Regions from separate parts of the Pseudomonas sp. DCB_BI genome, predicted to be linked through region 2. Evidence: predicted binding sites of a transcription regulator. Region 2 holds the regulator's gene; each other region holds the start of a gene.
What was found. The regulator sigma-54, encoded in region 2, starts transcription at its own class of promoters, with help from an activator protein. The targets are predictions, from matches to a motif close to ANTGGCATNNANNTTGCTNT.
Positions count from the first base shown of each region.

Region 1: flhA (flagellar biosynthesis protein FlhA) is a predicted target of sigma-54. The motif match lies at 3,740-3,759, and genes of this name have one in related genera.
Region 3: glnA (type I glutamate--ammonia ligase) is a predicted target of sigma-54. The motif match lies at 2,444-2,463, and genes of this name have one in related genera.
Region 4: nirB (nitrite reductase large subunit NirB) is a predicted target of sigma-54. The motif match lies at 3,571-3,590, and genes of this name have one in related genera.

Region 1 is NZ_JAPFCG010000002.1:330,466-336,058, reverse strand. It holds gene fleN (flagellar synthesis regulator FleN) at 1-144, opposite strand, end outside; gene flhF (flagellar biosynthesis protein FlhF) at 238-1,545, opposite strand; gene flhA (flagellar biosynthesis protein FlhA) at 1,557-3,686, opposite strand; gene flhB (flagellar biosynthesis protein FlhB) at 4,116-5,258, opposite strand; gene fliR (flagellar biosynthetic protein FliR) at 5,261-5,593, opposite strand, start outside.
Region 2 is NZ_JAPFCG010000001.1:149,702-155,294, forward strand. It holds gene lptC (LPS export ABC transporter periplasmic protein LptC) at 1-317, shown strand, start outside; gene lptA (lipopolysaccharide transport periplasmic protein LptA) at 304-828, shown strand; gene lptB (LPS export ABC transporter ATP-binding protein) at 829-1,554, shown strand; gene OO258_RS00695 (RNA polymerase factor sigma-54) at 1,731-3,224, shown strand; gene hpf (ribosome hibernation-promoting factor, HPF/YfiA family) at 3,304-3,612, shown strand; gene ptsN (PTS IIA-like nitrogen regulatory protein PtsN) at 3,625-4,089, shown strand; gene rapZ (RNase adapter RapZ) at 4,092-4,946, shown strand; gene OO258_RS00715 (HPr family phosphocarrier protein) at 4,965-5,237, shown strand; gene OO258_RS00720 (ZIP family metal transporter) at 5,342-5,593, opposite strand, start outside.
Region 3 is NZ_JAPFCG010000003.1:278,739-284,331, reverse strand. It holds gene typA (translational GTPase TypA) at 1-552, opposite strand, end outside; gene thiI (tRNA uracil 4-sulfurtransferase ThiI) at 681-2,135, opposite strand; gene glnA (type I glutamate--ammonia ligase) at 2,561-3,967, shown strand; gene glnL (nitrogen regulation protein NR(II)) at 4,331-5,416, shown strand; gene ntrC (nitrogen regulation protein NR(I)) at 5,413-5,593, shown strand, end outside.
Region 4 is NZ_JAPFCG010000013.1:63,783-69,375, reverse strand. It holds gene nirD (nitrite reductase small subunit NirD) at 532-894, opposite strand; gene nirB (nitrite reductase large subunit NirB) at 894-3,446, opposite strand; gene OO258_RS15535 (bifunctional nitrate reductase/sulfite reductase flavoprotein subunit alpha) at 3,749-5,593, opposite strand, start outside.

The DNA of each region.
Region 1 (5,593 bases), on a different contig from region 2:
CAGGCCCAGGTCGGCGTCCAGCAACATGACCCTGCGGCCGAGCTCGGCCAGCGCCAGGGACAGGTTCACTGAAACGTTAGTCTTGCCGACGCCACCTTTGCCACCGGTCACGGCGATCACCTGTACGGGATGCATGCTACCCATGTCTGTTCTTTACCTTGTCTCGCTGGGACTCAGGCCACACGTAGGGCAATTCTGCGTACCCCTTGGCATAGCTACTTTGCACACACTTCATGGTCAACCCGCTCGCCGTGGGTTGTGGTAGAGATCAGCGAACATGTCGGCCATGGCCTCTTCGCTGGGCTCGTCCTGCTGCTGCACGTTCACCGCCCGGCTGACCAGCTGGTGGCCCCGCGGCAGGTGCAGGTCGTCAGGAATGCGCGGGCCGTCGGTAAGGTAAGCCACGGGCAATTCATGACTGATGGCAAGGCTCAGCACATCGCCAAGGCTTGCCGTTTCATCGAGTTTGGTCAGGATGCAGCCGGCCAGGCCACAGCGCTTGTAGCTGTGGTAGGCGGCGGTCAGCACCTGCTTCTGGCTGGTGGTGGCCAGCACCAGATAGTTCTTCGCGGCAATGCCACGCCCGGCCAAGGTTTCCAGCTGCATGCGCAGAGCTGGGTCGCTGGCCTGCAGGCCGGCGGTATCGATCAGCACGACGCGCTTGCGCAGCAGCGGCTCCAGCGCGGCCGCCAGCGACTGGCCCGGGTCGACGTAGGTCACCGGCACATTGAGGATGCGGCCCAGGGTCTTGAGCTGCTCCTGGGCACCGATGCGAAAGCTGTCCATGCTCACCAGCGCCAGGTTGTGCGCGCCGTACTTGAGCACGTAGCGCGCAGCCAGCTTGGCCAGGGTGGTGGTCTTGCCCATGCCGGCCGGGCCGACCATGGCAATCACGCCGCCCTCTTCGATCGGCTCGATCTCCGGTATTTCGATCATCCGCGCCAGGTGGGCCAACAGCATCCGCCAGCCCTGGCGGGGCTCCTCGATCTCGGCGGTCAGCTCCAGCAGCTCGCGGGCAATCGGCCCGGAAAGGCCGATGCGCTGCAAGCGGCGCCACAGGTTGGCCTGCTGCGGCTTGCTGCCCTGCAGCTGATTCCAGGCCAGCGAGCCCAGTTGCACTTCCAGCAGTTCGCGCAGGCCCGACAGCTCGGAACGCATGGCATCGAACAGGCGCGGGTCGACCGGTGCAGCCGTTGCTGCAGCCGGCGCTTCGGGGGTCTCGACGTGCGGCTCGATCAACGGCTCGGCGGCGGTCAGCGACTGGCCGGCGAACAATTGGCGGTTGTTGTCGCTGCTGTCCTGACGGTGGTCCAGCTCGGCCTGGACAGTGGCGATGCGCGTGTGGGTCTTGCGCAGCTCCTCTTCCAGCTCAGCGTTGGGCACCCGCGGGGCCAGGGCGGACAGCTTGTAGTCCAGCGCGGCCGTCAGTTCGACACCACCGGCAATGCGGCGGTTGCCAATGATCGCGGCATCGGCGCCCAGCTCGTCCCGGACCAGCTTCATGGCCTGACGCATATCGGCGGCGAAAAATCGCTTAACTTGCATTATCCACTACCTCAGCCGTTAGGGCCCACGGTGGCAACGATGGTGACTTGCTTGTTGTCCGGTATTTCCTGATACGCCAGAACATGCAAATTCGGTACAGCCAGGCGACCGAAACGCGACAACATGGCGCGGATCGGGCCGGCGACCAGCAGGATGGCCGGCTGGCCCTGCATCTCCTGGCGCTGGGCCGCTTCGATCAGCGAGCGTTGCAGCTTCTCGGCCATGCTAGGCTCAAGAAGAACACCATCTTCCTGACCCTGCCCGGCCCTCTGCAGACTATTGAGCAAAATCTGTTCCAACCTTGGCTCCAGGGTGATCACTGGGAGCTCGGACTCAATGCCGACAATGCTTTGCACGATGGCGCGACACAATCCGACGCGCACCAGCGCCACCAGCGCGGCGGTATCTTGACTCTTGCCTGCGTTGTTCGCGATGGCCTCGGCAATACTGCGAATATCGCGCACTGGCACCTGTTCCGACAACAGGGCTTGCAAGACCTTGAGCAGGCCCGACAAGGAAATGACACCCGGCACCAGCTCTTCTGCCAGCTTCGGCGATGCCTTGGCCAGCACCTGCAGCAGTTGCTGGACTTCCTCGTGGCCGATCAGCTCGTGGCAGTGCTTCTGCAGGATCTGGTTAAGGTGAGTAGCCACTACGGTACTGGCGTCGACCACCGTGTAGCCCAGCGACTGGGCCTGCGAGCGCTGACCGACGTCGATCCACACCGCCTCCAGGCCAAACGCCGGGTCGCGCGCGGCTATGCCGTTGAGGGTGCCGAACACCTGCCCCGGGTTGATCGCCAGTTCGCGGTCCGGGTAGATCTCGGCTTCAGCCAGGATCACCCCCATCAGCGTCAGGCGGTAAGCACTGGGCTGCAGGTCGAGGTTGTCGCGAATATGCACGGTAGGCATGAGGAAGCCAAGGTCCTGTGACAGCTTCTTGCGCACACCCTTGATCCGCGCCAGCAGTTGACCACCCTGGTTGCGGTCGACCAGCGGGATCAGCCGGTAGCCAACTTCAAGGCCGATCATGTCGATCGGGGTCACGTCGTCCCAGCCCAGCTCCTTGGTTTCCAGCGCGCGCTGTGGCGAGGGCAGCAGGTCCTGCTGGCGCTGCGCCTCTTCCTGGGCCTTGACCTTGACCTGTTGTTGCTTCTTCCACACCAGGTAGGCGCCGCCACCGGCCAGCAGGCCGAGGCTGATGAACGCCACGTGCGGCATGCCGGGTACCAGGCCCATGACGATCATCAGCGCACCCGACACCGCCAGCGCCTTGGGCGAGTCGAACATCTGCCGGTTGATCAGCTTGCCCATGTCCTCGGAGCCCGAGGCACGGGTGACCATGATCGCCGCGGCGGTGGACAGCAGCAGTGATGGCAATTGCGCCACCAAACCGTCACCGATGGTCAGCAAGGCGTACACCCTGCCAGCATCGCCGAAGCTCATGCCGTGTTGCAGCATGCCGATCAGCATGCCACCGATCAGGTTGATGAACAGGATCAGCAGGCCGGCGATGGCGTCACCGCGGACGAACTTGCTGGCACCGTCCATCGACCCGTAGAACTCGGCCTCCTGGGCCACCTCGGCACGGCGGTGCTTGGCCTGCGCCTGGTCGATCAAGCCGGCGTTGAGGTCGGCGTCGATGGCCATCTGCTTACCGGGCATGGCATCGAGGGTGAAGCGCGCGCTCACTTCGGAAATACGCCCGGCGCCCTTGGTCACTACCACGAAGTTGATGATCATGAGGATGGCGAACACCACCGCACCGACCACATAGTTGCCGCCGATCACCACCTCGCCGAAGGCCTGGATCACTTTACCGGCAGCGCCGTGGCCCTCCTGGCCATGCAGCATGACCACGCGGGTTGATGCCACGTTCAGGGCCAGGCGCAGCAGCGTGGCCACCAGCAGGATGGTGGGAAACGCGGCAAAGTCCAGCGGGCGCAGGGCGTACACGCAGACCAGCAGCACCACGATCGACAGGGCGATGTTGAAGGTGAAGAACACGTCGAGCAGGAACGGCGGTATCGGCAACATCATCATTGCCAACATCACCAGCAGTAACAGCGGCACGCCCAGGTTGCCCCGGCCGAGCCCGGCCAGGTTGTTACGGGCGTTGCTGATTAACTGAGTGCGATCCACCGCGAGTCCTCTTGATGCAAAACTTTGACGCCCAGGGGGTGCCTGCGGCTGGCATTGCAAGAAGCTTTCCAACTTTGTGGTTTGGGGTGAATCAGGGTGTTCGCCTTGTGGTTTTTGGCGCCTGTAAGATCGAGCACCGCCCGCGCGGCGCTTCGCGGGGCAAGCCCGCTCCCACTGTCTGTTTCGGGCCAGTCACTCCAGTGAGATTGCCGCTGGCCGCCTTGTTTGTTCCCTTCGATATTTAAGGGTGCGCCGCCGCTTTTTCATCAATCTCCAGCCATGCACCCAGGGTGCGCGTACCAAGGGAACAGGAGTACCTGTCCCGAAACAGATGTGGGAGCGGGCTTGCCCCGCGAAGCGCCGCGCGGGCGGCGCTCGATCTCATGGCCAACAAAAACCTCAAGGCAAATACCCGCCACCTACCACCAATCAACTGTCGCGGCGCAAATCCGGCGGGATCGGCAGGTCGTCTTTCAATGGCTCCGGCCGCTTGCCCTTGCCGGCACGGTACTGACGGATCTGGAACACATAGGCCAGCACCTGCGCCACCGCCAGGTACAAGCCGGCCGGGATTTCCTGCTCGATCTCGGTGGAGTAGTAGATCGCCCGCGCCAGCGCCGGCGACTCGAGGATCTGGATCTTGTGTTCTACCGCAATTTCGCGAATCTTCAGGGCCGTGAAGTCAGTACCCTTGGCCAACAGCAACGGCGCCGCCCCGCCATTTTCCGGGTCGTACTGCAAGGCCACCGCATAGTGCGTCGGGTTGGTGATGATCACATCGGCCTGCGGCACCGCCGCCATCATCCGCCGCTGCGACACTTCGCGCTGCAACTGGCGAATCCGCTGTTTGACCTCGGGCTTACCCTCGCTGTCCTTGTACTCGTCACGCACTTCCTGCTTGGTCATCTTCAGTTTCTTGTGCGTCTGGTACAGCTGGAACGGCACGTCTGCCGCGGCGATCAGCAGCAACCCGGCCGACATCCACAACGCGCTCCAGCCCACCACCTGAAGGCTGTGGATGATCGCCTGCTCCAGCGGCTCGTTGGCAATCGACAGCAAGGCCTGACGGTCACTGGACAGCACCACCACCGCCACGATCAGGATGACGAAAAACTTCGCCAGCGCCTTGAGCAGCTCCGTCACGCTGTTCATCGAGAACATGCGCTTTATCCCCGACAACGGGTTCATGCGGCTGAACTTGGGTTGCAGCAGGCTGCCGGAAAACAGGAAGCCACTAAGGGCGATGGGTGCCACGAAGGAAATCACGAAAAGCAGAATCAAGACCGGCTGCACCGCCCAGATCGCCATCTTGCCCGAGGCCAGCAGGAAGGCCCCCATGGCCCGCTCGTCTACGATCATTTCACGGGTCAGGCTGAAGTTCATGCGCATCATGGCCAACATGGTCTCGGCCAGATGGCCGCCGAACGCCAGCAGGCTACCGGCGCCGGCCAGGGTCACCGCCACCGTGTTCAGCTCCTTGGAACGCGCAACCTCGCCCTTTTCGCGGCTGTCGCGCTTACGTTTGTCGGTGGGGTCTTCTGTCTTGTCCTGGCCGCTCTCGCTTTCTGCCATGTTCAGCGCGCCCCCGCCAGCTCACGCAGCCATTGCAGCGTTTCGCTGGCCAATGCCTGGTAGTGAGAGAGTACATCGGCCAGGCCGACCCAGAAGACGAACATGCCCATGACCAAGGTCAGCGGGAAGCCGATGGAAAAAATGTTCAGCTGTGGCGCTGCGCGGGTCATCACGCCAAAGGCAATGTTCACCACCAGCAGCGAGGCAATCACCGGCAGAATCAACAGCAGGCCAGCACCAAACACCCAGCCCATGCGCCCGGCCAGCTCCCAGAAGTGGTTGACCACCAGCGCACTTCCCACCGGCAAGGTGGTAAAGCTCTCGGTCAGCACCTC
Region 2 (5,593 bases):
CGGACCTGCACTTGTACCGCGGTACCGAGTTCCCGTGGCACGTACAGAGCACCCGCGCCGAGGTGAACCCGGACGGCACCGAGGTCGAACTGATCGACAACGTCCGGGTTGCGCGCACTGATGAAAAACAGCGCGAAATCATCATTACCAGCTCACGCATGACCGTGTTCCCGCAGAAGCAATATGCGCAGACCGAGCAAGCCGTTAGAATCGACGGCGCCGGTGGCACAACTACGGGCAAAGGAATGAAAGCGTATTTGAAAGAAGGCAAGATGGACTTGCTCTCTAACGTAAGAGGACAGTATGAGGCTCGTTAAAACCCTCCCCCTTTTGCTCAGCCTGAGCGCAGCACTGGGAAGCGCGAGCGCCCTCGCCCTGCCGAATGACCGTGACCAGCCTATTCGCATCCAGGCCGATAATGCCCACCTGGATGACAAGCAAGGCGTGGCCACCTACACCGGCGATGTGATCATCACCCAGGGTTCGATGATGATCAAAGGCAACACCGTGACCATCACTCGCTCCGCCTCTGGCGATATCGACGTGGTGACCTCGGTGGGCAACCTGGCCTACTTCGAGCAGCAGCAGAGCGCGGCCAAGCCGGACAAGATGAAAGGCTGGGGCGTAACCATCCAGTACCAGTCGCAAAAAGACCTGGTGATCCTTACCGATCGCGCCAAGGTCGAAAACGAAGGCAACACCACCGAGGGCGAGAAAATCGTCTACAACACCCAGACCCAGGTGGCGACCGCCGGTCGTGGTGGCAACGTGACCTCACCGCGTCAGCGTATCGACATGGTGATCCAGCCCAAGAAGAAGGCCGAGTAAATGGCAACCCTCAAAGCCCAGCACCTGGCCAAGAGCTACAAGGGGCGACAGGTGGTACGTGACGTCAGCCTGTCAATCGACAGCGGCCAGATCGTCGGCCTGCTCGGCCCCAACGGCGCCGGCAAGACCACCTGCTTCTACATGATCGTCGGGCTGGTCCAGGCCGAACAGGGCCGGGTGCTGATCGATAGCCTCGATGTCAGCCATCAGCCCATGCACGGCCGTGCCCGCGCCGGCATCGGCTACCTGCCGCAGGAAGCGTCGATTTTCCGCAAGCTGTCGGTGGCCGATAACATCATGGCCATCCTCGAGACCCGCAAGGACCTCGACCGCGACGGCCGGCGCAAAGAGCTGGAAAGCCTGCTGCAGGAGTTCCACATCAGCCATATCCGCGACAACCTCGGCATGAGCCTGTCCGGCGGTGAACGCCGACGCGTCGAGATTGCCCGTGCACTGGCGACCGCGCCCAAATTCATCTTGCTGGACGAACCCTTTGCCGGTGTCGACCCGATCTCGGTCGGCGACATCAAGCAGATCATCCACCACCTCAAGGCCAAGGGCATCGGTGTACTGATCACCGACCACAACGTGCGCGAGACACTGGATATCTGCGAAACCGCCTATATCGTCAACGATGGCCGGCTGATCGCTGAAGGCGACGCCGAAACCATCCTGGCCAACGATCTGGTCAAAGAGGTTTACCTGGGCCACGAGTTCCGCCTCTGACCCTGGCACAGGCCTGGAGTACTGGCTAATAGCCCCGAGACCCGGGTTAAAGTTGTTACGGTACTCTAGGCAAACGCTACAATTTAAGGCATAAAACTTGCTTGATCTGGCGCCCCGGCGCCCTCGTGTAGTGGATGGCGCATGCGCGCCGGCGAACAAGGTATTAAGCCCCAGCCATGAAACCATCGCTCGTCCTAAAAATGGGCCAGCAACTGACGATGACACCGCAGTTGCAACAGGCCATCCGCCTGCTCCAGCTATCCACCCTGGACCTCCAACAGGAAATCCAGGAAGCGCTGGAGTCGAACCCGATGCTCGAACGTCAGGAAGACGGCGACGACTTCGACAATAGCGACCCGATGGCGGACAACGCCGAGAACAAGCCGGCCGCCGAAGTCCAGGACAACAGCTTCCAGGAAAGCACCGTGAGTGCCGACAACCTGGAAGACGGTGAGTGGAGCGAGCGTATCCCCAACGAGCTTCCGGTCGACACCGCCTGGGAAGACATCTACCAGACCAGTGCCAGCAGCCTGCCGAGCAACGATGACGACGAGTGGGACTTCACCACCCGCACATCGGCCGGCGAAAGCTTGCAAAGCCACCTGCTGTGGCAACTGAACCTGGCCCCGATGTCCGACACCGACCGGCTGATCGCCGTGACCCTGATCGACAGTATCAACGGCCAGGGCTACCTGGAAGACACCCTCGAGGAGATCTGCGCGGGCTTCGACCCGGAGCTGGATATCGAGCTGGACGAGGTCGAAGCGGTGCTTCACCGCATCCAGCAGTTTGAACCGGCCGGCGTCGGCGCGCGTAACCTGGGCGAATGCCTGCTGCTGCAACTGCGCCAGCTGCCCGCCAACACCCCGTGGATGAGCGAAGCCAAGCGCCTGGTCACCGACTTCATCGATCTGCTCGGCAGCCGTGACTACAGCCAGCTGATGCGGCGCATGAAAATCAAGGAAGACGAGCTGCGCCAGGTGATCGAGCTGGTGCAAAGTCTCAACCCGCGCCCCGGTTCGCAGATCGAGTCCAGCGAACCCGAATACGTGGTACCTGATGTGATCGTGCGCAAGGACAGCGATCGCTGGCTGGTCGAGCTGAACCAGGAAGCCATCCCGCGCCTGCGCGTCAACCCGCAGTACGCCGGCTTCGTGCGACGAGCCGACACCAGCGCAGATAACACGTTCATGCGCAACCAGCTGCAGGAAGCGCGCTGGTTCATCAAGAGCCTGCAAAGCCGCAACGAAACCCTGATGAAGGTGGCCACGCAAATCGTCGAGCACCAGCGTGGCTTCCTCGACCACGGCGACGAGGCCATGAAGCCGTTGGTGCTGCATGACATCGCCGAGGCAGTGGGCATGCACGAGTCGACGATTTCGCGGGTTACCACGCAGAAATACATGCATACCCCGCGTGGCATCTACGAACTGAAATACTTTTTCTCCAGCCACGTGAGCACCGCAGAAGGCGGAGAATGCTCGTCCACAGCGATCCGCGCGATCATCAAGAAACTGGTTGCGGCGGAAAATCAGAAAAAGCCATTGAGTGACAGCAAGATCGCTGGTTTACTGGAGGCACAAGGCATCCAGGTAGCCCGTCGCACCGTCGCCAAGTACCGCGAGTCCCTCGGCATCGCACCGTCGAGCGAGCGCAAGCGACTGATGTAGCCCCTGGGATGTGCCACAGCGTTTGTGGGGCAGGTGCAATACCTGCCTCTTTATGCACGGGCAACAAAGGAGAAGCTGTATGCAAGTCAATATCAGTGGACAGCATGTAGAAGTCACCCAGCCACTGCGCGATTACGTGCTTGAAAAGCTCGCCCGCGTGGAAAGTCACTTCGACAAGATCACCAACGTGCAGGTCATCATGAAGGTCGAGAAGCTGCAACAGAAGGTCGAGGCGACCCTGCAGATTCCCGGCGGTGAAGTGGTAGCCAACGCCGAACACGAAGACATGTATGCAGCGATCGACGCCTTGGCCGACAAGCTCGACCGCCAACTGAAAAAACACAAGGAAAAACAGCAAAGCTTGCTGCAAGGTGCAGCTGCCCGCTGATCCCCCTCATCCATGATCCGACTTGAAACCATCCTGACCCCCGGCCGTTCGCTTGTGAACGTGCCGGGCGGCAGCAAGAAGCGCGCCCTGGAAAAGGTCGCCACTGTCATCGCCGGCCAAGTACCCGAACTGGAGATGCAAGACGTCTTCGAAAAACTGGTCGCCCGGGAAAAACTCGGTTCGACCGGTTTTGGCAACGGCATTGCCATCCCGCACTGCCGCCTTGAAGGATGCTCCGCCCCGGTCAGCGCCCTGCTGCACCTGGAAGCCCCAATCGATTACGACGCCATTGATGGCGCGCCGGTGGACCTGCTGTTTGTCCTGCTGGTGCCTGAGGCCGCCACCGATGCGCATCTGGAACTGCTGCGCCAGATCGCCAGCATGCTCGATCGCAAGGAGGTCCGCGATCGCCTGCGTGCGGCCACCAGCAGTGAGGCCCTGTTCCAGGTTGTCCTGGACGTACAGAACGAGCATTGACCATGCGCTTGATCATTGTCAGCGGCCGCTCCGGCTCCGGCAAGAGCACCGCCCTCGATGTCCTGGAAGACAACGGTTTCTACTGCATTGACAACCTGCCTGCCGGGCTGCTGCCGCAGTTGGCGGAAAATGCACTGATCAACACTGAACTGCTGCAACCCAAGGTGGCCGTATCGATCGATGCGCGCAACCTGCCCAGCCACCTGACGCGCTTCCCGGAGCTGCTTGAAGACGCGCGTGCCCGGCACATCCAGTGCGACGTGCTGTATCTGGATGCCGACGAAGACATACTGCTCAAGCGCTTCTCGGAAACCCGCCGGCGCCATCCGTTGACCAACGCCAACCGCTCGCTCGCCGAAGCGATCCGCGTAGAAAGCGAGTTACTGGGGCCGATCGCCGACCTGGCCGACCTCAAGATCGACACCACCAACCTGAACCTGTACCAGTTGCGTGACTCGATCAAGCTGCGCCTGCTCAACCAGCCCGAGCCTGGCACTGCGTTTCTGGTCGAGTCGTTCGGCTTCAAGCGCGGCATGCCGGTCGACGCTGACCTGGTGTTCGATGTGCGTTGCCTGCCCAACCCGTACTGGAAGCCCGAATTGCGCGAGCATTCCGGCCTCGATCAACCGGTTATCGATTACCTGGCCGCACAGCCGGATGTCGAAGACATGTATAACGATATCTCCAGCTACCTGCTCAAGTGGTTGCCACGCTTTGCCGCCAGCAACCGAGCCTACGTCACCATTGCCATTGGCTGCACTGGCGGTCACCACCGTTCGGTATACATCACCGAGCGCCTTGGTCAACAGTTGCAACAGTCCCTGAAAAACGTCCAGGTCCGCCACCGCGACCTCTAGCCCAAGGATCCACCCTACATGCCCGCCCGCGAAATCACCATCATCAACAAGTTGGGTCTGCATGCCCGGGCGGCAGCCAAGTTCGTCGGCGTGGCCGGCCGCTTCCCTTGCACAGTAAGGGTAGGCCGCGCGCCGGACAAACTGGTGGATGGCAAGAGCATCATGGCGGTGATGATGCTGGCGGCTGGCAAAGGTACCCAGGTGCACCTGCACACCGAGGGTGAGCAGGACACCGATGCCATGGATGCGCTGGTCGAGTTGATCAACAACTTCTTCGACGAAGGCGAATAACCCGCAGTTTACCTGTACTGCTCAGGATCGCCGGGGGCCGCTGTGCGCCCCAATCGCGACGCGAAGCCGCCCCCCACAGGCATCCCGATTGTCCTGACGACCGATCAGGACATCGCGGTATCCATCACCATCATCAGGCAGAAGCCAACACATAGCCCCAGGCTCGCCAAGCGATGATGGCCGTTGCTGCGCGACTCCGGGATGATCTCCTGAGTCACTACCAGCAGCATCGCCCCCGCCGCGCAGGCCAGGCCCAGCGGCAGTAGCAGTTCGGCAATGTTCACCAGCCAGGCACAGATCACTGCGGCCACCGGCTCGACCAAGCCTGACGCGGCGCCGATCAGGAAGGCCCTGAA
Region 3 (5,593 bases), on a different contig from region 2:
GGTCATGTCTTCGCCCATGGCGGTGTGGTCCAGACCGGCGATGCCGTTCAGGGCCGAGGCGTAGACGACTTTGAAGTCCAGCTGTTCGTCGGTGGCACCGAGGTTGTCGAACAGGTCGAAGATCTGGTCCAGAACCCAGTCAGGACGCGCGCCCGGGCGGTCAACCTTGTTGATCACGACGATTGGCTTCAGGCCGGCTTCGAACGCCTTCTTGGTTACGAAGCGGGTTTGCGGCATTGGGCCGTCCTGGGCGTCGACCAGCAGCAGCACGGAGTCGACCATCGACATTACACGCTCAACCTCGCCACCGAAGTCGGCGTGGCCGGGGGTGTCGACGATGTTGATGTGGTAGCCGTTCCAGTTGATGGCGGTGTTTTTCGCCAGAATGGTAATACCGCGCTCTTTTTCCTGGTCGTTGGAGTCCATGACGCGCTCGTCGTTGAGCTCGTTACGCTCCAGAGTGCCGGACTGACGCAGGAGTTTGTCGACCAGGGTGGTTTTACCATGGTCAACGTGGGCGATGATGGCGATGTTACGCAGATTTTCGATCACAAGTGTATCTCGATCAGAGGATTTGGTTGCCGCCCAGTGTAGGCGGCCAATATGTACTGTTTAAGGCTCAGCGGGCCCGGCGGTCGGGAGGGCGATGGCGGATACTGCCGCCATACAGCCCCGGCGTCTTATGTCGGACGATAAACACGCACATTGGCATGTCCCTCACTGAGCAGGTGGTGTGCGTGCAGACGGCTCATCACACCCTTGTCGCAATACAGCAAGTACTGGCGCGTGTGGTCCAGGTGCTTGAACTTGCTGTTGATGGCGTAGAACGGCATGGCCTGGACTTCGATACCGTCCAGCACCAGAGGTTCGTCTTCCTGGGCATCGGGGTGGCGAATGTCGATGACGATCTGGCCTGGCAGCGCCTCGGCCACTTCCTCGATTTCGATGTCCTTGCCCAGCTCATCGATCACATGGTCGATGGAAATGAACTTGGCGCGCTCGAGCGCGCGCTCCAGCACGGCCATGTCGAACTGCTTTTCTTCGTGCTCCATGCGGTGACGCTTGGCATGGGTGGTCGGGTTTACCGAGATCACGCCGCAGTATTCAGGCATGTGCTTGGCAAAGTCCGCGGTGCCGATTTCGGTGGCCTGGTCGATGATGTCCTGCTTGTGGCTGGCCAGCAGCGGGCGCAGTACCAGCTTGTCGGTGGCCGAGTCGATGATCGACAGGTTCGGCAGGGTCTGGCTGGACACCTGGGAAATCGCTTCGCCGGTCACCAGCGCGTCGATCTGCAGGCGGTCGGCCATATGGGCGGCGCCCCGCAGCATCATGCGCTTGAGGGTCACGCCCATGTAACTGTTGTCGACCTTGTTGAGGATTTCACCAACCACTTCTTCGAACGGTACGCTGATGAACAGTACCCGCTGGCTGCTGCCGTACTTTTTCCACAGGTAGTGGGCCACTTCCATCACGCCCAGCTCGTGGGCACGGCCGCCGAGGTTGAAGAAGCAGAAGTGGGTCATGAGGCCACGGCGCATCATCTGGTAGGCCGCGACGGTAGAGTCGAAGCCGCCGGACATCAGCACCAGGGTCTGCTCAAGGGCACCCAGCGGGTATCCGCCGATGCCGTTGTGCTGGTTGTGAATCACGTACAGGCGCTGGTCGCGGATCTCGATGCGCACCATCACTTCGGGGTTTTTCAGCTCGATGCCGGCGGCACCGCACTGCTGGCGCAGCTGGCTGCCGACGTAACGGTCGACGTCCATCGAGGTGAAATCGTGGTGGCCACCGCGCTTGCAGCGCACGGCGAAGTGCTTGCCGGCCAGCAGGTGGCCGAAGTGGTGCTTGCACTTGGCGACGATGTCGTCGAAGTCACCCAGCGGGTATTCCTCTACCTGCAGGAAATGGGTGATACCCGGGGTGCAGGTAAGGCGTTCGATCATCTCGCGCTGCACTTTCTCGTCTTCGACGCGGGTGACCACTTCGAGATTGTCCCAGACACCATCGACCGCGAGCTCAGGGTCGAGATCCTTGAGCACGTTGCGGATGTTCTTGCCGAGCTGACGGATGAAGCGCTTGCGCACCGGCCGGCTCTTGATGGTGATTTCTGGGAAGACTTTGACGATAAGTTTCATTGGTTAACAGCGCGCGCCTGGCCTGCCGAAAAATGAGGGGCGCGAATTATAGCGGAAATTGCTCAGGATTTGACCAACTTTTGATCAGAAGCTTTCAGATAAATGCACAGCCGGATTTTGTGGTGCCCGTGAGATCGCGCGCCGTCCGCGCGGCGCGCGATCTCACGGGCACCACAAAAAACCAAGGCGCGCACCCTATTGGTGCATCACCGCCAAATACCGCATCTTAAAGGTGCACTTTCCCAGCCTGCCCCACCGCCAAATGCCCGCAAACGCCTTCTTTTATCCCGCCCTCGCCATTTTCGGGCACTGGCATGCAATTTGCTCCCTTGTGAGGCAGGTAAGCTTGGCCGACTATCCGCGCCCGGCAACACCCTTTTTCCAGGGCAGCGGCCCACCGCGCTCTAGACCATCCGGAGGACAACATGTCGAAGTCGGTTCAACTCATCAAAGATCATGACGTCAAGTGGATTGATCTGCGTTTCACGGACACCAAAGGCATTCAGCACCACGTGACCATGCCGTCGCGTGATGCGCTGGACGAAGACTTCTTCGAAGTCGGCAAAATGTTCGACGGTTCCTCCATCTCTGGCTGGAAAGGCATCGAAGCTTCCGACATGATCCTGATGCCGGTCGACGAGACCGCCGTTCTGGACCCGTTCACCGAAGAACCAACCCTGATCATCACCTGCGACATCGTCGACCCGTCGAGCATGCAGGGCTACGATCGCGACCCACGCGCCATCGCCAAGCGCGCTGAAGAGTATCTGAAGAGCACCGGCATCGGTGACACCGTATTCGCCGGCCCAGAGCCAGAGTTCTTCATCTTCGACGAAGTGAAGTTCCACTCGGATATCTCCGGCTCGATGTTCAAGATCTTCTCCGAGCAAGGCTCGTGGATGACTGGCGCTGACGTGGAAGGCGGCAACAAAGGCCACCGTCCAGGCGTGAAAGGCGGCTACTTCCCAGTTCCACCGTTCGACCACGACCACGAAATCCGTACTGCCATGTGCAACGCTCTGGAAGAAATGGGCCAGACCGTTGAAGTTCACCACCACGAAGTGGCGACTGCCGGCCAGAACGAAATCGGCGTCAAGTTCAACACCCTGGTGAAGAAGGCAGACGAAGTACAGGCCCTGAAGTACGTCGTGCACAACGTTGCCGACGCTTACGGCCGTACCGCTACCTTCATGCCGAAGCCACTGTACGGTGACAACGGCTCGGGCATGCACGTACACATGTCGATCTGGAAAGACGGCAAGAACACCTTCTCGGGTGAAGGCTATGCCGGCCTGTCCGACACCGCCCTGTACTTCATCGGCGGTATCATCAAGCACGGTAAGGCCCTGAACGGCTTCACCAACCCGTCGACCAACTCGTACAAGCGTCTGGTACCAGGCTTCGAAGCCCCGGTAATGCTGGCCTACTCGGCCCGCAACCGTTCCGCCTCGATCCGTATTCCATACGTCGGCAGCCCTAAAGCCCGCCGTATCGAAGCACGCTTCCCAGACCCATCGGCCAACCCGTACCTGGCCTTCGCGGCCCTGCTGATGGCTGGCCTGGACGGCATCCAGAACAAGATCCACCCAGGCGACGCGGCCGACAAGAACCTGTACGACCTGCCGCCAGAAGAAGCCAAGAACATCCCGCAAGTGTGCGGCAGCCTGAAAGAAGCTCTGGAAGAGCTGGATAAAGGCCGTGCGTTCCTGACCAAGGGCGGCGTGTTCTCCGATGACTTCATCGACGCCTTCATCGAACTGAAGAGCGAAGAAGAAATCAAGGTCCGTACCTTCGTACACCCGCTGGAATACGAGCTGTACTACAGCTGCTGATCTGACCGGCACCCCGCGCCGGTAACATGATCGAACGGCCTCCCTCGGGAGGCCGTTTTCGTTTGTGCGCCCCATGCCCATGCACTGCAACCCGCCCGCCGCGCTATGCTCTAACTTGGTGCACAATTTAGCGCCATGCCCTGAATTGCTCCCCAATCTGGTTCAAGTTAAACGTTTCACCAAGGGTTTCTGATCCGAATTTGCGCAGATACAGGCCTTTCTGGGCAAATCCCGCTTCTTTTCGGAGCTTTGGTTTGTTTCTTGCATTTTCTTCTGCAGAGTCTCGCATCAGCGGACCCAACCCGTGTCCGGCCCTGGCCAAAGCAGTGCCAGGCAAGCGCCAAAAGAGGTCAACGCCGCCCTATGACCATCAGCGATGCACAGCACCGTCTGCTTCTGGACAACCTGACCACCGCCACTTTGCTGCTCAATGCCGAGCTGCGCCTGGAGTACATGAACCCGGCCGCAGAAATGCTGCTGGCGGTCAGTGGCCAGCGCAGCCATGGGCAGTTCATCAGCGAACTGTTCACCGAGTCGACCGAAGCGCTCAGCTCGCTGCGCCAGGCGGTAGAGCAGGCGCACCCGTTCACCAAGCGTGAAGCGCAGCTCACTTCGCTGACCGGGCAGACCATCACTGTCGACTACGCGGTAACGCCGATCCTGCATCAGGGCCAGACCCTGCTGCTGCTGGAGGTACACCCGCGTGATCGGCTACTGCGCATCACCAAGGAAGAGGCCCAGCTGAGCAAGCAGGAAACCACCAAGATGCTGGTGCGCGGCCTGGCCCACGAAATCAAGAACCCCCTCGGTGGCATCCGTGGCGCGGCCCAGCTGCTGGCCCGCGAGCTGCCCGAGGACGGCCTGCGCGACTACACCAACGTGATCATCGAAGAGGCCGACCGCCTGCGTAACCTGGTCGACCGCATGCTCGGTTCGAACAAACTGCCGTCGCTGGCCATGACCAACATCCACGAGGTGCTGGAGCGGGTCTGCAGCTTGGTCGAAGCCGAGAGCCAGGGCTGCATCACTTTGGTGCGCGACTACGACCCAAGCCTGCCGGACGTGCTGATCGACCGCGAGCAGATGATCCAGGCGGTACTGAACATCGTGCGCAATGCCATGCAGGCAATCAGTTCTCAAAACGAACTGCGCCTGGGCCGCATCACACTGCGCAGCCGTGCCTTGCGCCAGTTCACCATCGGCCACGTGCGCCATCGCCTGGTCGCCCGCGTTGAAATCATCGACAACGGCCCGGGCATCCCGCCGGAACTGCAGGACACCCTCTTCTATCCCATGGTCAGCGGTCGCCCGGACGGTACCGGGCTGGGCCTGGCCATTACCCAGAACATCATCAGCCAGCACCAGGGCCTGATCGAGTGTGAAAGCCACGCCGGGCACACTGCCTTCTCGATCTACCTGCCCCTGGAACAAGGAGCCACCGCCTCATGAGCCGAAGTGAAACCGTATGGATCGTCGACGATGATCGCTCCATCCGCTGGGTCCTGGAAAAAGCCCTGCAACAGGAAGGCATGACCACCCAGAGCTTCGACAGCGCAGACGGTGTAATGGGCCGCCTGGCGCGCCAGCAGCCGGACGTGATCATTTCCGACATTCGCATGCCGGGCG
Region 4 (5,593 bases), on a different contig from region 2:
TCCCACAGGGGATTGCGCTAGATTCTAGAAATTGAGCAAGCCAGTTGTTTCCCCGGGTACTGCATCAGCCTCAAGCCCACAGGGGGCGCGCTAGATTCAAGAAATTGAGCAAGCCAGTTGTTTCCCCAGGTACTGCATCAGCCTCAAGCCCACAGGGGGCGCGCTAGATTCAAGAAATTGAGCAAGCCAGTTGTTTCCCCAGGTACTGCATCAGCCTCAAGCCCACAGGGGTCGCGCTAGATTCAAGAAATTGAGCAAGCCAGTTGTTTCCCCAGATACTGCATCAGCCGCAAGCCTGCGGGGTACTTGTGGGAGCGGGCTTGTCCCGCGAAGAATCCAACATGGTGCATGGCCCGGGCTGCGCCCGTGTTCGCGGGACAAGCCCGCTCCCACAGGGATTGCGCTAGATGCTTAAATTGAGCAAGCCAGTTAATTCCCCAGGTGCTGCATCAGCCTCAAGCCTGCGGGGTACCTGTGGGAGCGCGCTAGATGCTCATGCCCGCGTAGTGGGGGGCAGGCGGCAAATGGTGATCAGGCCACAGCCAGCTCCACGGCCTCCCCCTTCAACCGCACCGGCCACACCCGCAACCTCTGCCCGGCATCCTCCAGGCACTCCCCACTCAGCAGGCTGAAGTGCTGCTTGTAGAGCGGCGCTGCCACCACCAACTCACCTTGCACGCTGCCCACCAGCCCGCGACCGATGATGTTGGCGCCGGAGCGTGGGTCGCGGTTGTCCACCGCATACAGCGGCTGAGCCTGACCAGGCAGGTAGAACAGCGCCACCTGGGCGCCGTCGAGCCACACCACCACCCCGGAGTCGGCCACCAGATCGTGCGCCTGGCATACCGCCTGCCAGTTTTCTTGAGTGTTCACAGCAGCATTGGCCAGGTTCATCAGACAGCCTCCTCGACAGTTGGGATCAGGTGCAGCGGCGCCGCTGGCCGGCGTTGTTCGCGTTCACGCACGAAGTGCACGTCCGGGTCAGCGCGGCGATCGTTGACAAAGGTACGGAAGCGCTTGAGCTTCTCGGGGTCGTTGAGGGCGTTGGCCCATTCGCATTCATACTGGTCGACCACATGCTGCATCTGGCTTTCCAGCTCGCTGGCCAGCCCCAGGCTGTCGTCGATCACGACCTGCTTCAGGTAGTCCAGGCCGCCTTCAAGGTTCTCGCGCCACACCGAGGTGCGCTGCAACTTGTCGGCCGTACGGATGTAGAACATCAGGACGCGGTCGATCAGGCGTACCAGCGTTTCGTCGTCAAGGTCGGTGGCGAACAGTTCGGCATGCCGCGGGCGCATGCCGCCGTTACCGCACACGTACAGGTTCCAACCCTTGTCGGTAGCGATGACGCCAATGTCCTTGCTTTGCGCCTCGGCACACTCGCGGGTGCACCCAGACACCGCGAACTTGAGCTTGTGCGGGCTGCGCAGGCCCTTGTAGCGATCTTCCAGGCGCAGGGCCATGGCGACGCTGTCTTGTACGCCGTAACGGCACCAGGTGCTACCCACGCACGATTTCACCGTACGGGTCGACTTGCCGTAGGCATGGCCGGTTTCGAAGCCGGCCTCGATCAGTTCGCCCCAGATCAGCGGCAGCTCGTGCAACTGGGCACCGAACAGGTCGATGCGCTGGCCGCCGGTGATCTTGGTGTACAGGTCGTATTTCTTGGCGACCTGGCCGATGACGATGAGCTTGTCCGGGGTGATTTCACCCCCCGGGATGCGTGGCACCACCGAGTAGGTACCGTTTTTCTGCATGTTGGCCATGAACGTGTCGTTGGTGTCCTGCAGCGGTACCAGCGCCGGGTCCATGATCGGCTGGTTCCAGCATGAAGCGAGGATATTGCCCACCGCCGGCTTGCAGATGTCACAGCCTGTGTGGCCTTTGCCATGACGTTCGAGCAGCTCGCTGAACGTGCGGATGCCTTCTACCCGCACCAGCCCGTACAGCTCCTGACGGGTGTAGGCGAAGTGCTCGCACAGGCTCTTGTCCACTGCCACACCGCGGGCGCTCAGTTCGTGCTCGAAGACCTGCTTGAGCAGGGCCGCGCAACCGCCACAACCGGTCGCGGCCTTGGTGCAACCTTTGACGGCGGCCAGGTCGCTGCAGCCGTTGTCAATTGCGGCGCATACCGCGCCCTTGCTGACGTTGTGGCAGGAGCAGATGGTCGCGCTGTCGGGCAGCGCATCAGCACCCAAGGCCGGCGCGCCGCTGCCTTGCGGCAGGATCAGCGCTGCCGGGTCGGCCGGCAGGGCGATGCCGTTCTGGGCGTACTGCAGCAGGGCGTCGTAATAGCTGTTGTCTCCGACCAGCACCGCGCCGAGCACGTGCTTGCCGCTGGCATCCACCACCAGCCGGCGGTAGGCACTGTTGGCTTCGTCGATGAAGCGGTAGCTGCGCGAACCCGGCGTGGCACCATGGGCATCGCCGATCGAGCCAACATCCACGCCCAGCAGCTTGAGCTTGGTCGACATGTCTGCACCGGTGAAGGCCACTGCCGCCTCGCCCATCAGCAAGGCCGCCAGATTGCGCGCCATGCTGTAGCCTGGCGCGACCAGGCCGAACACGCTGCCGTTCCACGAAGCGCACTCGCCGATGGCAAAGATGCGCGGGTCGCTGCTGCGGCAGTGGTTATCGATCACCACGCCACCGCGTGTGGCGATATCAAGGCCGCAGGCACGGCCCAGGGCGTCCTGCGGGCGGATACCGGCAGAGAATACGATCAGGTCGGTTTCCAGGTGCTCGCCGCCGTCGAAGTTCATGCGGTAACGGTAGGCCTCGCCTTCGCTGATCGACTGGGTCGCGCGTGACAGGTGCACCCCCACACCCAACGCTTCGATCTGCGCCTTGAGCGCAGCACCGCCCTCGGCGTCCAGCTGCACCGGCATCAGCCGTGGGGCAAACTCCACCACGTGGGCCTCCAGGCCCAATGACTTGAGGGCGTTGGCCGCTTCCAGGCCAAGCAGGCCACCGCCGACCACCACGCCACGGCGGGCACTGGCTGCAGCCGCCCGAATGCCATCGAGGTCGTCCAGCGTGCGGTAGACCAGGCGGGCGTTACCGCTGGAGCCTTCGATCGGCGGCACGAAGGGGTAGGAGCCGGTGGCCAGCACCAGCTGGTCGTAGCCATAGCGGCCTTCGGCAGTGACCACCTCACAGCGTTCGCGATCGATTTCCAGCACCGCCTCACCGAGGTGCAGGTGCACACCGCTGGTGGTGTAGAAATCGTGTTCACACAGGGCCAGGGTTTCGGCACAGCTGCCGCCGAAGTATTCGGACAGGTGCACGCGGTCGTAGGCGCGTTGGCGTTCTTCGCCGAACACCCTCACTTCGAAGCGCTGCAGGGCGCCGCGGCTGACCAGTTGTTCGACGCAATGGTGGCCGACCATGCCGTTGCCGACGATGACCAGTCGCTCTCGTTGCCCGCTGCTCGCTGTTGCCTTCATAAGCCGATCCTCGATCAAAAAAAAAGCGCCTGGAGCCGAAGCTCCAGGCGCCTTTGCCTGTATTCATCACGGTGTGCCCCTGGGTTGATCGCCGTTGATCAGCGGGGCTTGTTGTATCGAAGATAAAGCAGGGACTGTGCCAGTTGCTTTACCTGTATCGGTCTCTTCGCGGGTGAACCCGCTCCCACAAGGGTTTGCATCGGTCTTCAGGCTTGCACGGTGCCTGTGAGAGCGGGTTCACCCGCGAAGAAGCCCCCGCAGGCATGCACATTCACAGTGCACCTCAGCCCATCCCGGTGCACTCAATACACATCCCGGCGATAACGTTTGGCCTTGCTCAAACGTTCGACATATGCAGCCGCCTGCACTGCATCCATCCCGCCATGCTCAGCCACGATTGCGCGCAACGCCGCATCCACATCCTTCGCCATGCGCTGCGCATCGCCACAGACATAGAAATACGCCCCCGCCTCCAACCACTGCCACAGCTGCGCGCCCTGCTCGAGCATGCGTTGCTGCACATAGACCTTTTGCGCCTGGTCGCGCGAGAACGCCGTATCGAGCCGCAAGTGGCCTGCTTTTTCCCAAGCCTGCAACTGGTCCCGGTAATAAAAGTCGGTGGCGGCGTACTGCTCGCCAAAGAACAGCCAGTTACCGCCTGTGGCCCCCCGTGCCTCACGTTCTTCCAGGAAGGCGCGGAACGGCGCAATACCGGTGCCAGGGCCGACCATGATCACCGGCAGGCTGTCGTCCTCCGGCAGGCGAAAGTGCTTCGTCGCCTGCGGAAAAATCGCCACTTTCAGCGCCTGCGCACGGTCGGCAAGGAAGCTTGAGCACACCCCTTTGCGTACCCCGTAACGCACCGTGGATACCGTGAGGTGCACCTGATCCGGGTTCACCAGCGGGCTGGAACTGATCGAGTAGAGCCGTGGCTGCAACGGCTTGAGCAGGTCGAGCCAGCTGGCCAGGGGCAGTTGCTGAGGGAAGGCGCGCAGCACATCGACCAGTTGCCGTCCCCACAACCAGTCCTGCAGTTCAGCCTTGCACTCGGGTTGCAGCAGCCGTTGCAGGTCAGGTGCGCTGCGGGCGAACACCTGCAGCTGCTGCGGGGTGACCTTGGCGATTTCAAGATGCGCCTGCAGGGCTTCGGCCAGAGGCATGGCGGGCTGGCCTTTCAGCTCGACCATGGCCTGGCCATCAAGCTGTATCAGTGCCAGCAGTTCATTGACCAGCGCCGGGCAGTTGCGCGGCCAAACGCCCAAGGCGTCACCGGCGGCGTAGGTCAAGCCGCTGCCCTTCAGGTCGAAGACCAGCTGGCGGGTTTCCTTGCTGGCACCGGGGCCGTTGAGCAGGCGGTTTTCCAGTAGGCTGGCAGCCCAGGGCTGCTGCTTGCTGAAGGCTGCCACGGGCGCAAATTCAGGCGCCTGCTGCGGCGCCGCGCTGGCCAGCGTGGGCAGCAACGCGTCGAGCCAGCCGGCGAAGGCTTGGTCGAAGTCCGGCTCGCAGTCCACCCGTTGCAACAGGCGCCGCCCACCCAGCTCGGCCAGACGCTGGTCAAGCTTACGTCCAAAGCCGCAGAACTGGTCGTAGCTGGAGTCGCCCAGGGCCAGCACGGCATAGGGCAGTTCGGCGCAATGGCCGCCCTCCTCGGCCTGCAACGCCTGCCAGAACGTCGCCGCGCTGTCGGGAGCATCGCCGTCACCAAAGGTGCTGGCAATCAACACTACGCTGGCAGCACCCTGCAATTGGCGCGGGGTGACCGCCTCCATACAGCTGAGCTGCACGTCGAGGCCAGCACTGCGCAAGCGCTCCGCACAGCGCTCAGCCAGCAGTTCACCATTGCCCGTCTGCGAGGCCCACAGCACGTGGTGCCTTGGGGCGGGCAAGGCTGCGCCGGGCAGTGCCGCAGGCTGGGCGAACAGCCCGGCCAGCAGCCCGTCGACAAACAGCCGGTGGTGGGCGACCAGCGGTGCAGTGGCCGGCAGGCTGGGCACCCCCTCGGCGCGCGCCTGGTCCAGGCCCAACAGAAAACCTTGCAGGTAATGGCGTTCTTCGTCGGCCAGCACCGGGGCCGGCAATGTGTCCAGGCCAAGCAGGCGGGACAGGGTGGCAGTCGGCATGCTGGCGGGCTCCGGCGTAGCAGTATT